4 regions of the Glaciecola sp. SC05 genome follow, and region 1 is predicted to be linked to each of the others. Evidence: predicted binding sites of a transcription regulator. Region 1 holds the regulator's gene; each other region holds the start of a gene.

Evidence for each region. The regulator sigma-54, encoded in region 1, starts transcription at its own class of promoters, with help from an activator protein. The targets are predictions, from matches to a motif close to GTTGGCACGNNNNTNGNNT.
Region 2: the regulator sigma-54 is predicted to act here: its motif matches at 1,744-1,762, upstream of AB9H30_RS00705 (LPP20 family lipoprotein).
Region 3: the regulator sigma-54 is predicted to act here: its motif matches at 1,993-2,011, upstream of flhA (flagellar biosynthesis protein FlhA).
Region 4: the regulator sigma-54 is predicted to act here: its motif matches at 2,728-2,746, upstream of AB9H30_RS11350 (ANTAR domain-containing response regulator).

What each region holds. Positions count from the first base shown of each region.
Region 1 is NZ_JBGIYY010000012.1:43,346-47,545, forward strand. It holds gene AB9H30_RS11985 (HPr family phosphocarrier protein) at 1-239, opposite strand, end outside; gene rapZ (RNase adapter RapZ) at 232-1,098, opposite strand; gene ptsN (PTS IIA-like nitrogen regulatory protein PtsN) at 1,130-1,573, opposite strand; gene hpf (ribosome hibernation promoting factor) at 1,588-1,875, opposite strand; gene AB9H30_RS12005 (RNA polymerase factor sigma-54) at 1,899-3,407, opposite strand; gene lptB (LPS export ABC transporter ATP-binding protein) at 3,455-4,183, opposite strand; gene lptA (lipopolysaccharide transport periplasmic protein LptA) at 4,180-4,200, opposite strand, start outside.
Region 2 is NZ_JBGIYY010000001.1:166,945-171,144, reverse strand. It holds gene flgA (flagellar basal body P-ring formation chaperone FlgA) at 1-6, shown strand, start outside; gene flgM (flagellar biosynthesis anti-sigma factor FlgM) at 297-629, shown strand; gene flgN (flagellar export chaperone FlgN) at 641-1,072, shown strand; gene AB9H30_RS00705 (LPP20 family lipoprotein) at 1,207-1,698, opposite strand; gene AB9H30_RS00700 (flagellar assembly protein T N-terminal domain-containing protein) at 1,933-3,096, shown strand; gene AB9H30_RS00695 (TetR/AcrR family transcriptional regulator) at 3,270-3,905, shown strand; tRNA gene AB9H30_RS00690 (tRNA-Arg) at 4,090-4,165, shown strand.
Region 3 is NZ_JBGIYY010000001.1:223,613-227,812, forward strand. It holds gene hpf (ribosome hibernation-promoting factor, HPF/YfiA family) at 1-199, opposite strand, end outside; gene AB9H30_RS00965 (hypothetical protein) at 555-1,340, shown strand; gene AB9H30_RS00970 (hypothetical protein) at 1,533-1,751, shown strand; gene flhA (flagellar biosynthesis protein FlhA) at 2,053-4,152, shown strand; gene flhF (flagellar biosynthesis protein FlhF) at 4,199-4,200, shown strand, end outside.
Region 4 is NZ_JBGIYY010000011.1:31,388-35,587, forward strand. It holds gene AB9H30_RS11340 (CmpA/NrtA family ABC transporter substrate-binding protein) at 1-390, opposite strand, end outside; gene AB9H30_RS11345 (CmpA/NrtA family ABC transporter substrate-binding protein) at 845-1,966, opposite strand; gene AB9H30_RS11350 (ANTAR domain-containing response regulator) at 1,975-2,583, opposite strand; gene AB9H30_RS11355 (glycosyl transferase family protein) at 2,775-3,836, opposite strand; gene cobA (uroporphyrinogen-III C-methyltransferase) at 3,817-4,200, opposite strand, start outside.

The DNA of each region.
Region 1 (4,200 bases):
TGCATGGCAGCCTGAGCATCTTGGCCCTTACAAGTGACTTCCACAGTCTTACCCTGACCGCTTTCCAACATCATCAATGCCAATACGCTATTTGCCGGAGCGGTGTTGTCGCCCTGGGTGAGTTGAATATCGGCGGCAAACTTGTTTGCTAGCTGCACAAGCTTAGTCGCGGCCCGTGCGTGCAAACCAAGTTTATTTGTTATGGTCAGAAGTTTTGTGATGTTGTTTACATCACTCACCTTTTTCGTCCTTAATTTTCTTTAGCTCGCGATGCTTAACCTGCACATCACCATGGGTAGCTTTGAAGGTTTCTGAAAGTGCTTGGGCAACATACACGCTGCGGTGTTGACCGCCAGTGCAGCCAATCGCAATAGTCACATAACTTCTGTTATTGCGCTCTAAGTGAGGTAACCAAGTCGTGATGAGGTTTTGTACCTGCCAGATGAACTTCATAACCAAAGGTTGACCTGCTAAAAACACTTCCACGGGGCCGTCTAAACCATTTAGAGGCCTTAAATCAGGGTCCCAATGTGGGTTTGGCAAAAAGCGCACGTCAAATACATAATCAGCGTCTTTTGGTATACCATATTTAAAACCAAAAGATTCAAACAGAATGACTAAATCGGTGCTTTTTTTGCCTAATACTCTTTCGCGTATTAACTCGGCGAGATCATGCACTGATAGCTGGTCTGTATTGATATTTAGGTCGGCTTTTTCGGCCACTGGAACCAGTATTTCCCGCTCAGCGTTAATCGCATCGGTAAGTGAGTTCGATAGCTTAAATAGTGGATGTAAACGTCTTGTTTCGCTGTAGCGTTTGATCAGTACATCGTCGCTCGCGTCTAAAAAGATAATCGTGATATCCCAAAACTCAGGCAGATATTCTAGTATTTCTGAAATTTCTTGCTCAGCTTTTGGCATGTTACGCACATCGATACTGACGGCGACCAACTCATTTTCGTCGGCAAGTGCGTGTGTAAGAGTGGGTAACAGATTGACTGGGATATTGTCGACGCAGTAATAACCTAAGTCTTCTAGTGAGCGAAGAGCGATAGATTTTCCAGAGCCAGAACGACCGCTGATGATTAAAAGCTTCACTGCTTGCTCCTAGTTACGAGTTTAGATTCAGCTAAGCTAATGCTGAAATAATTTCTTTCTTAGTTTGGGCATTGCGTATGGCTTTTACAATGTCTTTATTACTCAACTTTCTGGCGATGCCAGCGAGTGCTTTCAAGTGTGTTTCGGCCTCTTCAGCAGGCACTAATATGGCAAAGAAAATATCCACTGGTTTATTGTCGATGGCATCAAACTCTATGGGCTCCTCGGTGGTCACGATGATCGCCATGATTTGGCTGATGCCTTTAATACGGCCATGAGGAATAGCAATCCCATTGCCAATGCCAGTGCTACCCATTTTTTCGCGATTAATTAAGCCACTTAATACTTCGTCTTGATCCAACTGTGGGTTTTGTTTTATCGCAATATCGCTGATCATTTCGAAAATACGCTTTTTACTTTGGCAATCGACCGAACATTGCGTTCGGTCGAGAGAAATAATATCAGAAATTATCATAAGGTAAGTTTCGTCTAGTGCCTTCTGAGTTTTTCTTTGTGTTTAATTACCTGCCGATCGAGTTTGTCGATAAGAGAATCTATTGCCGCATACATGTCGGTATGTTCAGAGTTCGCGAATACTTCGCCGCCTTTTAAATGAAGTTTAGCTTCTGCTTTCTGGCTGAGTTTTTCTACGTTTAAGACCACGTGGACATTATTGATGTGGTCAAAATGACGTTCTAATTTTTCGAATTTAGTATCCACGTAACTACGCAATGAGTCAGTGATATCTACATGATGGCCGGTAAGGTTAATTTGCATAATACTAAGTCCTCTTGTTGCGTCTAAATAAGACTTTTTCGTTGGTTTGAGGGGGGAATATGTAACGATTCCCGATATTTTGCAATTGTTCGACGAGCAACCTGAATACCTTGTTCGGCGAGCACTTGCGCAATTTTGCTATCACTCAATGGTTTATGTGCAGGTTCAACAGCCACCAATTTTTTAATCAATGCTCGAATCGCCGTAGACGAACAATTCTCACCTGATTCGGTCGCAACATGGCTGGAGAAAAAGTACTTAAGTTCAAAAATACCGCGCGGTGTGTGCATATATTTCTGCGTGGTGACCCTAGAAATTGTCGACTCATGCATATCGACCATCTCTGCCACGTCATTTAGTACCATGGGGGTCATTTTCTCTGGCCCTTTTTCAAAAAATTCACGCTGTTTTGAAACAATGCAGTGAGAGACTTTTAATAATGTCTCGTTGCGACTCTCCAAGCTCTTTATAAACCATTTCGCTTCTTGTAAATGTGACTTGATATATTGAGAATCGTTCGGATTTTTTGAAGTTTTTCCTAAACTAGCATAAGTCTCATTAACCGATAGCGCCGGCAGCGCATCGTTATTGAGCTCAACTGTCCAAAGGCCATTCTTTTTGTAGACGTTTACATCTGGAATAATGTATTCGGCTTCTTTGGTTGATACCGCGCTGCCTGGACGCGGGTTAAGTGTCTTTAACAGGCGCATGACCTCGCGTAACTGGTCCTCCTTGAGTTTGGTCTTGCGCATCAAGGTTCGATAGTCCTTGCTACCCAGTAAATCGGCATGCTCTTGAATTAATTCTTTGGCTTCTTCTAACCATGGCGTGTTTGCGTCGAATTGGCGCAGCTGCACCAGCAAGCATTCTTGCACCGATCTGGCGCCAGAGCCAACAGGGTCGAACATCTGCACACGTTTGAGTACGCACTCGACTTCATCTAAATCAACGTCTTCGTCATCTAGGCTTTCGAGAATATCTTCGCTGGTGGTCGTCAAATAACCCGACTCGTCAATGGAGTCGATGATCGCAATGGCAATCGACCGGTCGGTTTCAGAAAAATGCGTTAATTCCATTTGCCACATTAAATGGTCTTGGATGGAGTCACTAGTTTCACCTTGAAAAACATAGTCTTCGTCAGGATTGGTTCCGATCATTTTAATGGGCGCTGAACTGGAGCCCAAATATTCTTCCCAAGAGCTATCAAGTGGAAGATCATCAGGAATATCGCCTTTTTCTAGAGCGTCATGGGTATCCATGTTGTCGGTGCCAGATAAACCAGTTTCTCGATCAGAATTATTAGAAGTCGCAGAGTTATCGTTGGTTTTGGCGTTGTTTTGATCAGATTTGTCGGTGCTGTCATTCTCAGGATACTCATGATCAGTAAGCTCTAAAAGCGGATTTGACTCAAGCGCCTCTTGGATTTCTTGTTGTAGATCAAGCGTAGAAAGTTGCAACAGTTTAATAGCCTGCTGTAACTGCGGTGTCATGGTCAGCTGTTGACTAAACTTCAGTTGTAACGAGGGTTTCATTAACTTCCTTTAGCTACGAATTCGTCTTGTATACGAATAATGCGACTCTATAGTGCAAACTGTTCACCTAAATATACATCGCGAACAGTCTGGTTGGCTAATATTTCATCAGCGGTACCCGATGCAATTAACTCACCGTGGCTTACAATGTACGCTAATTCACATACATCTAGTGTTTCTTTTACATTATGATCGGTAATGAGTACACCGATACCGCGTTCTTTAAGCTGATATATGATCTTCTTTATATCACTAACAGAAATTGGGTCAACACCTGCAAAGGGTTCATCGAGTAAAATAAATTTGGGGTTTGCCGCTAATGCTCTAGCAATCTCTACTCTGCGGCGCTCTCCACCCGATAAACTCATGCCTAAATTATTTCGAATGTGGTTGATGCTAAAATCATCAAGTAACTCATCCGCCTTCTGCTCTTGCTGTGCTCGGCTCAGCTCTTTTCTGGTTTGCAATATGGCGATTAAATTCTCATGGACGGTGAGCTTACGAAAGATAGACGCTTCCTGCGGTAGGTATCCGATACCGTGTCTTGCTCTCTCATGCATCGGCTGATAAGTAATATCTAATTGGTCGATTTGAATTTCGCCTTTGTCCAAAGGCACTAATCCCACAATCATATAAAAAGTAGTGGTTTTTCCGGCACCATTGGGACCAAGCAATCCTACGATCTGACCGGTAGACACCTCAATACTGACATCGCGAACGACCTGTCTAGACTTATAGGATTTGGCTAAATGCTTTGCGCTAAGGGTGCTCGTCATGGTTGATCCTGATTGTC
Region 2 (4,200 bases), on a different contig from region 1:
ATTTAGAATACATAACTTGGTATAAGAGTTGCTAAGTTATGCATAGACGCTGCTCAACGCCATAGAAACACAAGACGTTAAGCACGAATTAGTACAGTACAACTTAGGCCTAAGCCACGTATTTACAGGATGTAAACAACTTAGGTTATTTTGTTAGTCAGGACAGTCGACTTTCAAAATGTCAATAAAATGCTATGATCAGTCAAAGTGACAATAAAATGTCACAGTTAGCACTAAAGAACAACTTAGTGCGGCCGATACATAACTGTATAGGTAATTAATGGTGGTGAAATATTATGTCAATTAACAACATAAACAATGCGAACAAGCCACAACTAGACGCGGCGAAACTTGCGCAACAACAAACGCAAGCGCAAACGTCTGGCGGTGCAAATACATCGAGTGCAGCGCAAAATGCAGCACCGATCAAACAAGATTCAGTGTCTTTAACCCAATCAGCTCAGCAGCTCGCTAACGTGCAGAAAAAGGGTGGCGAAGCACCAGTCAACCAAGAAAAGGTTGACCGCTTGAAGAAAGCTATAAATGATGGCGAGTATCGCGTGAATCCAGAAGTACTTGCGAATAAAATCGCCGTACTCGAGTCACAAATCTTAGGCGTTAAAGCGTAGGAGTTGATAACATGACAACTAGTCTTGAAAATGCAATCAGTAAACAACTTGAGCTATTATGCGAACTAAAAGTTGTGCTTGAGCAAGAGCTGCATTTAATCAGCTCTCGCGAACCTGAAACTCTGATGCAGCTTCTTCAAGATAAAGAAGCCTTGTTAGCGAATATTGAGTCACAAGATCAAGCCGTAGAGATTATGCACAAACGTGTATCTGAGCAATCTGAGATACCTGATAGTTGCAACGCATTGCTTGACGACTGCAAGAAGGTCTTGGGTGAATGTAAATATTTAACCGCTATAAACGCCAAGTCAGTAGAGCATGGGCAGCTCAGGCTCGTTCATTTGCGAAATATGATGATGGAGCTTAGAGCCAAAGAATCGATGACCTATGACCGGGCAGGACGTCCAAGAGGTGAAAGCTCTGGCAAAGGTATTAGCGCGTAAGTCATATACCATTTACCATTTAGACAATGCTCCACCCCACAAAAAAAACGCATCTATTAAGATGCGTTTTTTGTTTGCCTGCCTATAAGTCGGTCGACGCTAAGCCCATGGAGTTATTCATGTATGCTGCATAATTAATAATATGTCACATCGCGAATCCGGCGAGGTTTTGCCGTCGATAAATATAAGTCGTAAACCAACGCCATATCAAGTTCGAGTTCGGTGGCGTAAGTATCGTCACCTACCGGATAGCTTTTTACCACTCTTGCACCTCGGATAACACCTTCAACTGAGGCTTTTAATTGGTTGTCTGTCAAAACTAAATTTGCTAAAGCTTGATTACCGTCCACTTTTTGACCATAGACCTGCTCAGCAAGCTCTCGATAGGCATCAAGTTTAGAGGCCTTCATTGCTTGCAAGCGTTTGTTTGAAGCGTTAAACCCAAGCTGAGCTTCAATGGGTGCATAGCCAACTGCGTTTAAAACGGGGTATTGTTCAGGCTCTATAGTCTCCCACTCTACATGCTTGGAAAATATCGACTGACATCCTGACAGCCCTATTCCTAAGGCAATAACCACTGCGCATCGGCATGAAAGTCTTGTAAACCCATGGTGCTTAAATTGCATACTGTTAACTCATATTGGTTAAGGGGTTGTTGAATACGATTAACAAAGCAAGGCGTATGCCATTAAGCACGATATATCACTTAGCCACTTAAATCGTTAATTACTAGCTTATCTGGCATGTTAATTGATAGTCATAGGAATAATTTACAAATGCGGCTCATCGTCAAAAATCGTTAAGTATTTTGATTAAACATTCGCTTATCACCTTTGCCCAAGCACGATTGGAGTGACCAAATGCAAAAACAACTATCCTACACTACCCGCTTAACGCTAGTTTTATGCTTGCTTTGCATCAGCACTTTTAGTCAAAGTGCATGGTTTTCAGCCAGTGGGCAAGCGGTAATTGTTGCCGGTGATAGAGAGCAAGCGAGGCAACAAGCTACCGAAGAAGCCATTCGTCAGGCACTACTATTTGCCGGCGCCTCAGTCACTAGCGTGCAGCAAATTACCAACGGCTTGCTAATGAATGAACAGCTTGAGGTAAGAGCGGCAGGTGAGGTTTCATCAGTGGAACTGATTGATGAGGTATATCATAACGGTGTGGTTACCGTATCTATTCGTGCTGACATATTTGCTCAAGACACCCAATGCTCAGCTGCAGACTATACCAAGCGAATTGCGACTACCTATTTTCCGATCCGCTACGAGGGACAAGCGGCAAATGGCCAAGTTCATAAACTAGGTAAAGAAGTAGCGCTTAAATTTCAGGGACTGCTCAATAAACTCAGTCCAGCGCTAAATGTTTCGCATATTGAGCCCTATGTATTTGATTGGCATTTAAGCGATGCATCTAAAGAAGCCAAGTTTTTGGCAGGTAAAACGAATACGCAATATGTGTTGACGGTCACCATTGACGATATTTCCGTTAAACGACAGCGCCCTGCCGCATTTGACTTTTACAAAGGTGTTCAACAAACCAGAGCCTTTGATTACAGTGTTAACCTCATAAACGGAGCCACCGGCGAACAATTATTTTCACAAACCTATCGTTCACAAGCACAGTGGGATTTTGATAGTCGAGCGAAGGTTGATGTTGGCTCCAGCGAGTTTTGGAAAAGCGTTTATGGACAAAATATAGTTAAAAATATTCAAAAGAGTATTGCCGATTTAGAGCAACTCGCAAACTGCGAACCTACCATGGGCCGGGTATTGGCAGTTGCCAACAATCAGTTGCAGATTAACTTGGGTCGAAATCATAAGGTGCAGACTGGCGATCAGTTAACCTTGTTCAACGTCAAGCAAATCAATGATTCTTTTGGTCAGGAATATCATCAGTTTATTTTGCACCCAACGCCACTGGTAGTCAGACAGGTGTTTAATAATACCGCCACCTTGAGCTCTGTAGACAATAGTTATTTAGGCGATGTGCAGCCAAATGACTATGTGGCGCGCCAATAGCAAACAGCATCAAAGCCTCTATTTTGGGGAGTAAGTGAGCGCCAGAAGAGCAAACAGGGTAAATCGTCAGCACTGGCGTAAGACCATCAAACTTCTTTGATTGTGCTTTGACCTTCGTAAGAGAATGCAATAGACTCAATTTATAAACTGCCCAGTCTATTAATTAAGTGTTTATGCAAGCATCTCGAGCCGGTCGCCCAAAGAGTACAGAAAAACGTGAAGCCATACTAGACTCAGCTAAAGAGCTGTTTCTGGCCAACGGCGTTAAGCAAACCTCGATGGAGGAGGTAGCAAAGCATTCTGGCGTATCAAAGCAAACCATTTATTCACATTACAAAAATAAAGATGCATTATTTTCAGCAGTGATTGCGTTTAAGTGCGAAGAATACTTAATTAAGCCTGAGCATCTTGGAGGTGATGAAACTTGCTTAAAAACAGCACTGATAAATATTGCGACAAAATTTCTCGCTCTTCTGCTTGATGAGGTCGTAATTTCGATGTATTCGACGATTATTGCTGAAGCGGACAATGCGCCACGTGTCGCAAAACTATTTTATGAAGCCGGACCCGTTGCTAGCGTAAATGCCTTATCAGATGTTTTATATAGCATGTCTGAAAACAAGATCGGTAAAGATGACGCGCGCTTATTGGCTATCGATTTTTATACGCTGCTTAAAGGAGATTGGCACATGCGAAGCCTTATGAACTTAGAGTTCAAGCTAGATGAACAACAGCGTAAAGCACACGTAGCGTCGGTAGTTGCAAAAATATTGTGTTTACACGAAAGTTATTATCAAAAAAGTGCATAGACTGTTAGCTATAAAATGGCTCAATGATTAAAGAGCTAATTCTTTATACTAATCAGTCCTCGTAGCTCAGCTGGATAGAGCAATCCCCTCCTAAGGTGTCATTCATCAAAGGAATTGGGCACATAGGGTTACATTCACGGTTGTTTTAATCTCTAAACTGTCACAAAATAAACAAGTCATCTGCCGGCCCTTAGTTCAACAGGATAGAACAACTGCCTCCTAAGCGGTAAATAGGGGTTCGAGTCCCTTAGGGCCGGCCAATTTTTGAGCGATATTGAATGGAAGCCTTTGTGAC
Region 3 (4,200 bases), on a different contig from region 1:
TTTTGCCTTTTACGGCAACGCTGGCTCCCTCATATTTTGTGGCAACTTCGGCGCTAAACTCTCCGTGCTCTTTGGTTATAAACACATCTAATGCGATAAGGGTAGGAAAGTGGCTGGCAATTTTTGAAAATTTAGTTTGAATATCGTCTTTGAGTGACTGAGATATATCGCAATGATGACCTGACACGTTTATCTTCATAGTTTTTCCTTTTTGCTTTGATTACATTTGGTTCGCTTGCTTTTTTTGCTTTCTTCATTGTTAAGCTTGGGACAAAATTCGCAAAATACAAGCTATTAAAACAATCTTTTTATTTGCTCGGTTCTTATTCTGAAAACGATGGCCAAGCGCTAAATAGCGAAAGTCTGCACGAACAAAGCCATAAGCCAATTACGAGTGCTTAAACATAGAGCCAAATATTCGTTTAAGCAGCCCTAGATTAATGTGAGCATCGTTATTTTGCGGACCACTATCTGTCATCGACCCATTTCATGATTATAATAGTGTTTGTTTTGCTATAATTGCAATTTACGGTCAACAATCAAAGGATAGGATGATGAAAAAAGCCTTAATTATACTTCTCGCGTTAGGAGCACTCATTGCGGCTGGTGCATGGTATTTGCTCAGCGGTGCGGGCGACATGATTAAACAACAAATTGAGCAGCAAGGTAGCAAATACCTAGGTACATCGGTGTCGGTCCTTAACGTTGATTTAGCATTAGCAGATGGTCGTTTGACAATTAACGACTTAGATGTAGAAAATCCGCAGGGCTTTAGTCAATCCGATGCTTTTAGTCTTGAGTCTATTACCCTTGATTTAGGAAACATCACCAGCGAGCCGTATACGGTGCAAACAGTCAGCTTAAATGCGCCAGAAATTTTGTATGAAGTAGATGCATCAGGAAACGGCAATTTATTGGTTTTAAAAGATAATTTAATGAAGAATTTACCAAAGGCAAAAGAGCAACCGGCTGAGCAAGCGCCAGGCGCGAATCCCTTAGTGATTGTCGAGAACGTGACGGTTAGTAAAGTACGTTTAAAGCTAAATTTTGAAAACTTAGATACGGGTGACCTGCAAATAGACCAAAAAGTTTATGAAATTGAGCTTCCCACCTTTAACGCGGGCTCGGTTGGCAAACCCAATGGCCTGCCGGCAGATCAAGTAGGCGCTGCAATTGTCAATAAAATGCTAGACAATATTATCGCGCAAGCCAAAGAAGAAGCCAAAAATCGTTTAGCCGACGAGGCCAAGAAAAAAGCCAAAGAAAAGTTAGACGAGGAAAAAGAAAAGTTGAAGAATAAAGCAGCGGATAAACTTAAAGGGCTATTTAACAATAGCTAGCTTATTCATACTAAAACGCTTAAGTGGGTAGCAAGTAGCTGCCCATTTTCTTATCTGTTATGCGCAAATAAATGCGCCTCGCTTAACACTAAAAGGAGTCATAACGTGTTACAAATCGTTTTTATCGCTATTGTGGGAACCTAGTTTTATAACTTATTTGAAGTACCCATAGCGAAAAAGATTGGATATTGTTTGTTATCTATTCTTGCATATTTGATTTTGTTTTTCGTGCTCTCAACGATCATTGGCATTGTGCTAATTTCACTGGGTTTCGATGATGCATTTAAAGACTTCAACTTTGTGATCACCATCGGCGTATCTATCATCAGTTTTGGCGCTTTGTATGCCGCGCGAGAATACATATTGAAAAAGCGCGCTACCGGCTTAAAAGCAACGCATATTTCAAATTAAAAGCTTGTAAAGTCATCATGCATGGCAGGCATTGAATTTCTCTAAAGCCTTTGAGCGAGATACTGCTTTACATTGCTGGTAGATGGTAACGGTTGCGATAGTCTCAAATACTTCAGTTCATGCTCGTTGTTTATAAGCGCAAGCATCAGCAAAGCTCTCAAGCGTTTAAGCGATGGAGTTTTCGCGTGGGTTTTGTATAAAAATCAAGCAAAAAAGCAGTTCATATAAAAAAGCGCGAAAGACTGGCACGTAAGTTGTAATACCCCTCAGTAATTACTCTTAGCTGTCAAAAAATTGTTATATGCAACTAGCTTCTTATTTCCAGCGCGTCGATAAAAATCAGTTTAAGCAGTTTACCACTGGCTTAGGTGCACCTATTGTCGTGCTTGCCCTTATGGGCATGGTGATTCTGCCCATGCCGCCTATTTTGTTAGATGTATTGTTTAGCTTCAATATCGCCCTTTCCCTCGTGATTATTTTGGTCTGCATATTTACACAACGGCCTATCGATTTTGGCATTTTTCCGCTTGTGCTGCTGGTAGCGACAGTTTTACGACTCGCTCTGAACGTGGCGTCGACTCGTGTGGTTTTACTCGAAGGGCATGAGGGTGGAGATGCTGCGGGTAAAGTAATACAAGCATTTGGTGAGGTGGTTATTGGCGGCAACTATGCAGTTGGTGTCGTTGTCTTTGCAATTTTGCTCATTATTAACTTTAAGGTAGTAACCGCTGGTGCGGGTCGCATCTCAGAAGTGAACGCCCGCTTTACCCTAGACGCAATGCCAGGTAAACAAATGGCCATTGACGCCGACTTAAACGCCGGCTACATCGACCAAGATCAAGCTAGAAAACGTCGTGAAGAAATTACAGCAGAAGCTGACTTTTACGGTTCAATGGACGGTGCATCTAAATTTGTTAAAGGTGACGCCATTGCAGGTCTTTTCATCATGCTGATCAATATTGTTGGTGGCTTGTTTATTGGCATGTACCAGCACGATTTAGATTTTTCTAACGCCATGCAAGTGTATACCATGCTCACCATTGGTGATGGTTTAGTGGCGCAAATTCCGTCACTTTTACTTTCGGTTGCTACCGCGATTATTGTTACCCGCGAAAACGACAGTCAAGAAATGGGCGATGAGATACGCGAACAGCTTTCGAACAAAAAAGCCTTATATATAACGGCCGGTATCCTCTTCATTATGGGCATTGTTCCGGGTATGCCTCACTTTGCATTTTTATCGTTTGCAGCAGTTGTAGGTGGTTACGCCTTCATGCGTGAGAAAAATCTCAAGAAAGCTATTGCCGAAGCAGCGCGCGTTGAAGCCATGCCTGAAGCAAAAAGCGGTGTACCTGAAGTCAAAGAACTTGGTTGGGACGATGTCCAACAAGTAGATGTGATTGGCCTAGAAGTTGGCTATAGGCTGATTCCTTTAGTTGATAAGTCGCAAGGCGGTGAACTGCTTACACGCATTAAAGGTGTTCGTAAAAAACTGTCTCAAGAACTTGGCTTCTTAATTCCGCCCGTGCACATTCGTGACAATCTAGACTTTATGCCAAATGCCTACACTATTTCAATGTTAGGGGTGAGCGTGGGCGACGCTGAAGTCACTCATGACTGTGAATTGGCAATCAACCCTGGACAAGTTTTTGGCACCCTCGAAGGCACACCAACAAAAGATCCTGCTTTTGGATTAGAAGCGGTATGGATAAAAGCTAGCCAGCGTGAGCATGCGCAAACGCTTGGCTATACCGTGGTTGACTCGGCTACCGTTATTGCCACGCATTTGAGTCAGTTATTGACCACCCATGCACATCAACTGTTGGGTCATGAAGAAGTCCAGCAGTTGCTCGACATGCTAGAAAAAACCCACCCTAAATTAGTTGAAGGATTAGTACCTGACATCTTGCCTTTAAGCACGGTGGTCAAAGTACTACAAACCTTGTTGTTTGAAGGTGTGCCGATTAGAGACATGCGCACAATTGTACAAACGCTTTGCGAGTATGGGCCGAAAAGTCAAGACCCAGATGTATTAGTGTCCGCGCTGCGGATTGCGCTTAAGCGTTTGATCGTGCAAGAAATAACCAGCGGAGCACAAGAAATCCCAGTTATCACTTTAGCACCCGATTTGGAACAGATGTTGCATAAGTCATTGCAAGCGGGTGGTGAGGACGGCGCAGGGATTGAGCCGGGACTAGCAGAAAAGCTGCAAGAGTCTTTGTCGCAAGCATATCAACAGCAAGAAATAGCGGGTGAGCCTGCAGTGCTGTTGACATCAGGGATGCTGCGCCCTGTGTTATCCAGATTTTTAAAGCAGTCAGTTAGCGGATTACATGTATTGTCGTACCAAGAAATTCCAGACGACAAACAGATAAAAATTGTGTCATCGGTCGGTCAATAAACTGACACGCGATGAACACTAAAGAGCTTAAAATAATGAGGAATGTAT
Region 4 (4,200 bases), on a different contig from region 1:
TTTGATGGGCAATACCGCGCGACCGTTTTCTCTGGGTACAAAAGGCTGCATCTCCTCCCATATTTGATTAGACACGGTAATCGCATTGCCGTTTAAGTCCATACTGAAGGCGGTAATGATGTGAGCCTGAGTACCAAATCCAATGGTGGCTCCCAAGGGTTGACCTGCCAGCATGTGCGCGCCATCTAACTGGCCATCGATGACTCTATCGAGCAATACTTTCCAATTCGCTTGTGCTTCAAGGGTGACGTACAAACCTTCGTCTTCAAAATAACCTCTTTCATAGGCGATTGCCAAAGGCGCCATATCAGTGAGTTTAATAAAGCCAAATTTGAGCTCTTCCTTTTCTGCATAACCGACCTCTGCCTGAGCTGACATGCCGACAAGCATTGCGCAGCAAGCCGCGGTGCCTAATGATGCTTTTATTATCGAATGTAACACTGTTTGAATAGCGCGTGCGTTCATGTATTGCCCCTTTTTTTCCAAAAAAAAACCCACGCCAATACGATAATCAATCGTTTTGTGCGTGGGCTACTTTGCCAGTTTCATGCTTCAGTGCATGATAGATGTTTTAATTTTTAATATGTAACAAGACCTAAGCGGCGTTGATGCTGTTATGTTCAAGCATCTACCCAAGGTAGTACAGCGCTTAAACTCACTTTTCTAATTCAACAATGCATCTTCAGTGCCAATATTTATTTTCTATCAATATCAATATCTTAACTTTATTTTAACGTATTCTTTGTGGCGTCAATGTGTTCAAAAAGTGCAAAAACCAGAAACGATGCACCTTCAATGTGCGATTAATCAGAAACGTCAATAAGAGTATCGGGCTTTTTTTACCTTATTTGCTTGTTCGTAACTGAGTTCGCATGTCAACCGCGGCTGCAAAAATGTCATCTCTAAATGCAAGTTTTGCGACTTCCTCTATGTTTGCCCCGTTAAGGCTATCTTCGCTTTCATATGCTTGCATTTTCTCGAGGAGCCACAGTGCTTGTGAGCGTGTTGGCGTGTTGACCTGATAGTCATTTAGCGTGTTCACCGAAAACACGGATGAAAAACGGTTGTAATGCGGAATATGACGCGGCTTCTCGTCCGCTTTGGTTAAGCAACTGCCGATTAAAGAAGGTCCAATCACGTCAAGTGACTCATTAAGTACGTCTTCTCTTGCAAGATAACGTGCCGCTTCAAATCGATTGGGTATTTCTCGTAACCATTCACAGGCATCTAAGATTGCCGCGCATAAAGCATGTACCGCAACCTCGTTTTTATGATGAAAGTTTCTGGTAACGCCAAGTACTTTTTCAAGTTTGTCCTCCCAAATATCGAAAGACGTTACCACGGTTTGACCTTGCTCTGCCCTAACTGACTTTGCGTTATAGGGGCCGCCGACACAGAAACCGTCAATCGTGCCTGCCTCTAAACTCTCAGCCATCATCACTGGCGGAATAATGACCAAACGAATATCAGCTACTTCAATTCCTCCTTGCCTTAGCCAATCAAGGAGCTGGTAACGATGGCAACTATAATGGAACACACAGGCTAAGGTTATGGGAGGCTTGCCCAAGCGCTTTCGCTCATCAATTACTGCTTGCAGTGGCGCGGCACTTAACGGGAAGTGCAATGCTATTTGCCCCGACGCTTGTGTAATTTCAGACACGAGGGCATTTGATAAGGTCAGCGCATTGCCATTTTGACTTAAAATCATCGGTGTCAACAAGGGTTGCTGAGAGCCCGTCAAACCTAGTCGATTTGCCAGTGGCATAGGTGCTAAAAGTTGCGCGGCATCGAGCATACCGGCGTCGAGTCTATCTCGTAAGGTTGACCATGATGGTTGTGGCAATAGCTGCACGTCCAAACCATAACGTTCGAACATGCCCAATCGTTTCGCCATGAGTAATGGCGCTGAATCTGTTAATTGTACATAGCCTAACGTAAGGGGGCGAGATAGCGTAGATGAAGTCATATTAATGCCTAGGGTAGGTTTTTTAAAACGGTGAGTAAGGTGCGTGCAATTTGTTCTAGCTTCTGGCCTGAGTCCATGGCCATCTTTCGCATTGAAGTAAAGGCATCGTGTTCGCTTAAGCCTTGCTTTTGCATAAGCAAACGCTTGGCTTGATCTATTGTTTTGCGGGCCTCTAGCTCGAGCTGAGTGCTCTGCAATGCTGTTTTTACGGCTTGAAACTCTTCAAACCTAGCAACGGCGGCATCTAAAATAGAGCGCACCCTAACGGGATCAATATCACCGGTCACATAAGCACTAACTCCTGACTTTACCGAACGAATAATGGTGTCAGAATCTTGGGTTTCAGCAAACATAACGATGGGTTTAGGGTTGACACTAGAGAGCAAGTGTAAGCTATCGAGCACATCCCGATCGGGCGACTCAATGTCCATGACGATCATGTCTGGTTTGAGTTCATCTACTTGCTTAAGTAGTGATATACCAGAACTGACTAAATGAGCAATACGATAACGCGAGTCATCTAGTGCGGCTGAAATCGCTTCAGCGCGCTGCACGTTGTCATCAATTAATAAAATGTTGAGTAACACTAGAGTTGAAGACGAGGATTTATGTGGCATGGTACTCGAATCCTTCTTTGAAAAGATGCAGATACTTGTTCACTGACATCCACTGAGTGCAGTGAAACTTTATATTGCATCGCCGCCCGTGTTTAAACCGCAACATATCTGCCCTTTACAATCCCCTTGTCTAGGCGCATAACGATGCAAAGAATCAGCCAACTCACGTTTTGTTAAGATCTTGAGTGTTGTTAAGTAAACAGGCGTTGCTTGTTACGTGCATTCCACATAGCACTGGCAGCCTCACGGGAATGTGAAAATGAGTCTTTGTTGATTAACATGAGCATACTTGCAAGGGTACCCGTCACGGCTTCTTCACCATAAGTGTGCGAGATTGTTCCATTAAAGAGCCTTGGCAGGTCGTGAATATCCAAACTGGTATCTTTTATCGCCCACCGCATATTTGCGGGTGAGTTAACAATGCTAGTGCTTGCCGAGCGACTCAGATGAAAGTCGGTTGCGGTGGTTGGATTATACTCCGGCTCGCCGCCATCGCCTCTAAAACATAGCGTGTTGGCATCGGCTAACTGCTTAGTAACCATCATATGTTTGTAATCGACATGCCTATGGTGCACGCCTTGTAATGAGTAGGGTGCCGAACATGGATTGAGCAAGCGAGCCAGTGTATTGGCGCAACTGCGTAAGCCAAATACATCTCTAAGCTGGATGACGCGATATAGCTTTGGATGTAAATGTTTTAAATCAACATAACAAAAGTGCGTTTGGGTCAGTTGCGCTCTGGCTTGTATGGGGTTGTCACATAGCATTATGTTGAGTTGCTTTAGCACTTGCTTTGCATATAAGCGTTGCGAATGTGGCTCCGCAGTGCCATGCAGTAAAATATTCACGCCTTGTTGTGCCAAGGTTGCCAGAGCCAATAAAAACCAAGGAAGCTGACGCCGTTTGCCGGCATACGCTCCCACATCTAAATCGACAGAGAGGCCGTTAAATGGAGTGTGTAAAGTCTCACGGCAGGCTAGCGTAAATCCTGAGATTTCATCAATGCTTTCTTCTCGTACTCGCAAGAGCATTAAAAATGCTCCTTCTTGCTCTGGGAGTATCCTCTGTTCAAGCAATAGTAACATAGCGTGATAAGCTTCTTGCTGAGTTAAGTAACGTCCGCTTCGCTGGCCGCGGCCCACAATTTGAATATAGCGGGCAAATTCTTCGATGTCAGCTCGCTGTTTTTGAGTTTGCTGATCAGCATTCATAGGCGGACTTAAATCCTCGGTTTCAAACGCTAGCTTGTTCATATGCACACTCCGTTAATGCAGCAATACTCGCTCGTTTGCTTACCACATGACCGACAATAATTACGCTTGGTCCTTGCAGTTTTGCATCTAATGCTTGTTTGACTATGTTGGTCAAGGTTCCGCAAATTACGATCTGCTGTGCGGTAGTGGCATTGTCAACTAAGGCAATTGGCATGTGTTTGGATACACCGTGGGCGATCAATTGCTCACAAATCAGTTCAAGTCTGCCTAGCCCCATATAAAACACCAAGGTTTGATAGGTCACAGACATCGCCAGTTGTTGCCAGTGAGGCTGTTGCTTGGCTTGCTTCATCGTAGCGGTGACGAATCTTACTGATTGTGCGCAGTCTCTGTGCGTTAGTGG